DNA from 3 places in the Fictibacillus sp. WQ 8-8 genome. Region 3 is predicted to be linked to each of the others. Evidence: riboswitches for the same ligand, from Rfam matches in the RefSeq annotation. Region 3 holds a riboswitch; each other region holds the start of a gene.
The links. Region 3 has a riboswitch for cobalamin ahead of M1K46_RS01135 (ABC transporter substrate-binding protein). Riboswitches for the same ligand answer to the same signal wherever they lie in the genome.
Positions count from the first base shown of each region.

Region 1: linked by a shared signal. The riboswitch ahead of metE (5-methyltetrahydropteroyltriglutamate--homocysteine S-methyltransferase) and the one ahead of M1K46_RS01135 (ABC transporter substrate-binding protein) in region 3 are both predicted to bind cobalamin.
Region 2: linked by a shared signal. The riboswitch ahead of M1K46_RS07030 (ribonucleoside-diphosphate reductase subunit alpha) and the one ahead of M1K46_RS01135 (ABC transporter substrate-binding protein) in region 3 are both predicted to bind cobalamin.

Region 1 covers NZ_JAMXKG010000003.1:193,280-195,480, forward strand. The annotation lists gene metE (5-methyltetrahydropteroyltriglutamate--homocysteine S-methyltransferase) at 1-1,299, opposite strand, end outside; cobalamin riboswitch at 1,458-1,650, opposite strand; gene M1K46_RS06320 (CHASE3 domain-containing protein) at 1,820-2,201, shown strand, end outside.
Region 2 covers NZ_JAMXKG010000003.1:323,104-325,304, reverse strand. The annotation lists gene M1K46_RS07030 (ribonucleoside-diphosphate reductase subunit alpha) at 1-757, opposite strand, end outside; cobalamin riboswitch at 929-1,130, opposite strand; gene M1K46_RS07025 (CBS domain-containing protein) at 1,181-1,603, opposite strand; gene M1K46_RS07020 (Fur-regulated basic protein FbpA) at 1,737-1,940, opposite strand; gene M1K46_RS07015 (MogA/MoaB family molybdenum cofactor biosynthesis protein) at 2,087-2,201, opposite strand, start outside.
Region 3 covers NZ_JAMXKG010000001.1:216,329-218,529, reverse strand. The annotation lists gene M1K46_RS01145 (nuclease-related domain-containing protein) at 1-130, shown strand, start outside; gene M1K46_RS01140 (GNAT family N-acetyltransferase) at 200-766, shown strand; cobalamin riboswitch at 803-993, shown strand; gene M1K46_RS01135 (ABC transporter substrate-binding protein) at 1,120-2,079, shown strand; gene M1K46_RS01130 (FecCD family ABC transporter permease) at 2,042-2,201, shown strand, end outside.

The DNA of each region.
Region 1 (2,201 bases), on a different contig from region 3:
TTCCGCGGTCTGTGGAAAGCTTCCAATGGTTGTCGTAGGGAGGAGAGGGAGGTTCCAAACTTCCTGCTGTTTTTGTTTTCTGTTCATGTACGGCTGATTCCGCTTAAGGTCTTTGCCTTGAGCTTTTTCAACCTCCCATAAAACCTCCGTCCGGTTTCTTGCCGGAGAGCTGTTTAGCAAGTAAAGAGCATCATCATACTTCTTTATTGCTTCTTGTTGCGAAGGTGATGACAGCAATCGCAGTTCTTCCAGTTTTTCGTCAGCAAAGGCAAGACTGTTGTATAGTTCTTGCAGAAGGGAATGCTCGTGTTTGGCTGAAACAGGGACATGAAGCAAGCTGCAGGAAGGCTGGATCCATATTCGTTCGGATGCAGCCAGTTCTTCAAGCTGGAGTATAAGCTCTTGCTTTTGGCTCAAATTAGCACGCCATATATTTCTGCCGTCAAGTATGCCTGCACCCAGCACTTTATCCTCTGGGAACCCATGCAGACGCATCTCATCCAGTGTTTTTTCGCCATGGACAAAATCCAGTCCGATCCCCTGGACAGGAAACTGAATGATTTCTTTGTAATGCTCTGCGCTCTCAAAGTACGTCTGCAGCATAATATTAAGACCGGAAGCGGCTTTATGGAACTGTTCATAGATTTTCTTGGATGCTGATAATTCTTCTTCGGATAGGGAAGTAACGAGAATGGGCTCGTCGATTTGAATCCATTGGGCGCCCGCCTGTTCCAGTTCCTGAAGAATTCGGCAGTATAACGGGACAAGTTGGGAAAGCAGCGTGTCTTCCTGTTCGGGAAGGTATCCTTTTGCACATTTTATAAAAGTAACAGGCCCGACAATAACCGGTTTTCCTTCAATCCCAAGCTTCTCCTTTGCTTCCTTGTAAGCGGTAAGAGGCCTGTTTTCCACTAACCTCGGCGCACGGTCTTCCCATTCCGGCACGATATAATGGTAGTTTGTGTTAAACCATTTGGTCATTTCACACGCGACGGCTTCTTGTTTTCCTCTTGCCATGCCAAAGTAAAGGGAGAGAGGGTTTTCCACTGCTTCAAATCTTTTTGGCACCAGCCCGAACATCACTGACATATCGAGCATGTGATCATAAAGTGTAAAATCATTGACTGGAATAATATCTATGCCCATGTCTTTTTGCTTTTGCAGATTTGCAAGCCTGATCTGTTCCATCTGCTGCAGAAAACTGGCTTCCGTCAGTTCTCCTTTCCAAAATGCTTCCAGTGCTCTTTTCCACTCCCGATTGCTGCCGATACGGGGATATCCCAAGTTGCTCGTTTTCATGTGTCATCTCTCCATTCTTTTAGATACTAAATATGGCAATAAAAACAAAAAAGCATTCCCAACGCCAGTGACAGAACGTTAGAAATGCCTAAAAAAGGGTAGAGTAAACCCCATTGTATGCAAGAATCTAACACCTCCCTATCTCCCGTAGGTTAAAACAGTGTTGTTGAAACAAGGCAGGTCTCCTGACTCAAGGGTTCTATACCGAGCTGCATCCCTTCCCAGCCTGCCGGCCAGTGGTCATTATGAGCTCGTTTCCTTTTACAGTGGCGGGACCGTGCCGGATTTTCACCGGGCTTCCCTTTTCATCCTTTGCGTTTGTGCAATGGAACCTTGTCTCCACTATTATGTAATTTGATTTTGAAAATTTAGACAAGCCTATCATATCTAAAATAGGAAGTCAACGCATCAAAAGCAGAGAGAAGATGTGGAAATACTTTACTTCCAGCTATCTATATCGGTAAATGTTGTTTATAATAAAGGTGGATAACTATGAAAATAATAAAGGCAGGATGATAGAATGATAGGGAGAAACAGATTTGGAATCCGCGCAAAAATTTTTGTCGGATATCTAGTGATTATTCTTTGTCTGATCGTATCAATAGTAGCAGTAAATAATCAGATTGCCTCTATGCAAAAAGAGCGGAATTTTATTATCAACCATGACATAGAAATTCATTCGCTGACAAACGAGATTGAAAAGCAGGTTCTCGATATGGAAAACGGGCAGCGCGGTTTTATTATTACCGGGGATGAGAGCTATCTTAAACCCTTTAACCTGGCAGTGAACAGTTTGGAAAACGATTATAAAAAGCTCTATGGGCTGATTGCCGATAATCCAGCACAGCAAAATAGGCTCGAGGAAATTAATAAATCCATTCACAATTGGCTCCAGACAACAG
Region 2 (2,201 bases), on a different contig from region 3:
TTATTTCTGAACCAAGGCTTCTGATCTTGCCAAGGTAAACGGAGATCCCGCCTCCGCCTTTCGAGAGCGTTGCTGCATCTGTTGTAGAATCATAGATTCCTCGAAGGCTGTCATCCATCGTATCGATGAAGCAGCTTGACAGCTGGCCATAGCTTTTACCCGCATTGGCAAGTGTAGGAGTTGCCACGGTCATATACAGGTTCGACATTGCCCAGTACGCTTCTTTAATCAGCTCCATGCGGCGGTCTGAAGGTTCGTTGGACATCAAGGACATCGCGATGATCATAAAACGTTCCTGAGGCAATTCAAACACTTTGCCTTCATGCGATTTGGCAAGATAACGGTCAGCCAATGTACGAAGTCCTATATATGTAAAAAGTTCATCCCTTTGAGGGACAATCATCGCTTCAAGCTCATCTATTTCTTCTGGTGAATAGCTGCTTAACAGGTTCTTATCATAGATTCCTTTGTCTGTCAGTGTACGAATTAATCCATAGAAGTGGCCATATCCATGAACTCCTTGGCTCCCCCTGTTTTTTACTGCATCCGAGTAGATTTTTTTAAGATGAATTCTTCCTGCGACGAAGGTCCAATCCGGCTCATGCATTGAAATTCTTTCAAGTGCATGCAAAATAGCCATATTCATCGCTTCTGTTTGAGAATTGCTTTTATCAGCATAATAGCCTACCTGTACTGTATACTCTTCCTTTTTATCAAGCTGGGGAAAGCCCAATAGAATTTCATCCAGCCAATTCATAACAAGATGATCTGTTCCGCCTGCTATAACCAAAGTCAAATCTCCTCCTCTAAAAATCCGCAAAATAAAAAGGCCCATCCAGTGGATGAGCCTAAAAAAACGACACGAGTTATAAGAATCAAAAATAGCAGTAAAGTGTGCCGTTTTTGCTTCTCAATCCCCGAAGAATCAAAATCGTGAAACAAAAAGGCAGGTCTACTGGCTAATGCTTCCTCCTACTCTGAGCCTTCCCATGTAAAAGCCACACGATCGTGCGCGTTTCTTACACAGTGGATTCTCATTTCGTCCACATGACAGTTGCGGGGACAGCTCCGGATTGTTTTACCGGATTCCCTATTAAGTCTTACAAGACACCTCTTGTTTCAAATACTATATTTAGTTTAATACATTTACTTTCACACTAAATATAGTATTTGTCAACACCTAGTTTTCATTTATTTTGTTATTCCATATTGTATTTGCGCAGTACTTAATGATGTCCCGGCGGCGGATAATCCCAATAAAATGCCCGTCGTCGTCAGTCACCGGAATAAAGTTCTGGTCAGTTGCCAACGTAATTAAATCTTCCATATTTGAATTGATTGATACTGAGATGTTGTTCACACGCTGTGGAACATCCTTCAGTTTTGTTTTCACCACATCGTAGAAGCCAAGGTCGAACGCTTCTTTCAATTTCCAAAGCAGATCCCCTTCTGTGAGCGTACCGACATACTGCCCTTCCTCTGAAACAAGGGGAACAGATGTATATTTGTGATAAGAAAGCTTCTCCAATGCCTGCCTGATGGTCGATTCAGGATTCAAATATTTAACCTCTTCTTTAGGCAATAGATAAAAAGCTATGTTCATGCTGTGATCTCCTTTAACCATAAAATGCAGCCGTTCTTTTCTACTATAACAAAAAATAAAATAGATGAGCAGTAATAAGCCATCACACAAAAAAAGCCCTAAGAAGGACACATATGTTCTATTGTCTATTTCCTCACTGTGTTTTATTTAAACTTTTTTTGCCAGGGTCCACCCCATAATTTTGCTGAAAAAGCCAGCTTTTATATTCTTCTTCCAATTCAGTCAATGGCCATGTGGAAAGCTCTGCTTCCACTTCTTTGCTTATCCCGTTTTTCTTTAACATCTGAATAAGGAAATTCTTCCTCTCTTCAACGGCTTTCCGCAATAATCCGCCCATCATTTCCTCCCGTTAAAGCGTTTTCATAGTATAGTATACGTGGATCCAATTAAATAGTTTCAGCATTCATGGCTCTTTACTGAAATTTATTGGATAGAGTATACATTTATGACCACTAAACGGAAGATCTGACTTGTTTTTCTTCTTTATAAATCTTTATTGATTTCCCGAATGACATGAGAGACCTCGGGGAGAATCAGCTTTTTCATGGCTAAAGCTGCCGCTCCTGTAGATCCGGGCATTGCAAAAACCGCTGTGGAG
Region 3 (2,201 bases):
CCCAACAATCACAAACCGTGAACTCAGATCCTTTCTATCCCTATCATCCCGTTCAATATCCGAAAAAATCCTCAAATCTCTAAACCTACCTCACACGGGAACCTATAAAGACAGGAGATATCATCTTTAAATTTGAGGAGCTGCATATTATGATAAAATAAATCATTTCATACTCGGTACAAACGGGGAGGCTTGGAACATGCCGAAAATGAAGCTTGAATTTGAAAGACTGAAGATCAGGGAAATTACGGTGAGTGATGCCTCTGTCATCGCACAATGGAAAAGCGGCCCTCTCTTTCGGAAAATGTCTACAGGTTCTATGACCATAATTAATGAAGGCAATCAAAGGCAGGATATTGAGAAAAGCTTAAGCCAGCTGAACGAATCTTACTTGATGATCATCGAAAAGAGGAGCTCGCAGCCTGTTGGGTACGTCCGTTTCAACTGGATGGGAAGCTCGCAGCGTTATGGCTGGCTTCGGTTCGGACTCGGTGCCGAACAAGGAAAAGGATACATGGGGGAAGCACTTGCAGGCATCTTTCAGCACCTGTTTCAGCATGAGACCTACAGGATTGATGCTGAGGTCTACGAATATAACACAAAAAGCCTGAAGCTCCTGAAATCCCTGGGGTTTCAAAAGGAAGGCGTCAGAAGGCAAGCCTACTTTGACAAAGATCAGTATTTTGATATACATGTTATGGGCCTGCTCAAGAGCGACTGGCTGGAAGTCAGCCCGAAGTCCCGGGCATCATTGAACATAAATTAAACTTTTCATTTTGCCGGTAAGAGGTATAATGGATATAGCTGAATATGCGGTTAAGGTCCGTTTTATTTCAAATAAAACGTTAAAAGGGAAGCTGGTTCAAGTCCAGCACGGTCCCGCCACTGTAATCGGGAAATCTTCTTATGTTTCCACTGTTCTGTCAAAGGATGGGAAGGAAAAGAAGATTGTTGATCGAGAGTCAGGAGACCTGCCTTAATTGCCTGTGCGAACCTTCGAGGAAAAGGTGAAGCAATTGTAATCATTTATTGATTAACTGTTGATTCGCTCTCCGAAGGGAGGGCTTTTTTTGTTTTGCACAATCCCAGCTAAATGATACATACAGGAGCGTGAAGGAATTGAAGAAGTTTACACAAATTGCGATGATGCTGATACTCGTAATCGCCATCATTGCCGGTTGTTCGGCTGGAAATCAGTCAACAGACAAAAAGGAAAACGGTGCCAATCAGGTAAAGAGTGAATTTCCCGTAACGATAAAAGATGCGGCGGGCGAGAATGTAAAAATTGATAAGAAACCCAAAAAAATCGTCTCGCTCATACCGAGTAATACAGAGGTCGCATTTGCACTTGGCTTGGATAAAGAAATTGTCGGCGTTTCTGACTTTGACAACTATCCAGAAGCAGCTGTGAAAAAGCCTAAAATCGGCGGATTGGATTTTAACGTGGAAAAGATTGTTGGCTTAAAGCCTGATCTCGTCCTTGCTCATGCCTCCAGTGCGCATACTTCCAAGCAGGGAATTGATCAGCTTAAGAATGCCGGCATCAAAGTAGTTGTGATCAATGATGCGCAGAACTTTACGGATACATACAAGTCCATCGACATGATCGCTAAAGCAACGGGCACTCAAAAACAAGGTGACAAGATTGTAAAATCCATGAAGGATGATCTGTCAGCGATCAAGGAAAAAGCAAAACAAGTAAAGAAAGAAAAAAAAGTTTGGGTTGAGGTTGCTCCAGCTCCGGAGATTTTTACTGCCGGCAAGGGTACATTCATTGATGAAATGCTGAACGCCATTCATGCCAAAAATGCGGCTGGGGAATTGAAGGGATGGGCGAAGGTATCTGAAGAGCAGCCTGTCAAATACAAACCGGACGCGATCGTCACAACGTACGGCTATTACTCCAAAAAGCCGGTGGAACAGATTATGGCCCGTAAAGCCTGGAAGGACGTTCCTGCGGTAAAAAACAAAGAAATTTATGATGTGCACTCTGATAAGGTGACACGTCCGGGACCGCGATTGATTGAAGGAGTGGAGGAGCTTGCAAAAGCCATCTATCCGGAAGTATACAAAAAGTAAAATCATCGTTTCATATACAGCAGTGTTTCTGCTGTTGGGCTTAGCTGTTGCCTTGGGGATATCGGTAGGTTCTATACCTATCCCCCTTTTTCATGTGGTGCAGATTTTAGGAGCGAAGCTTT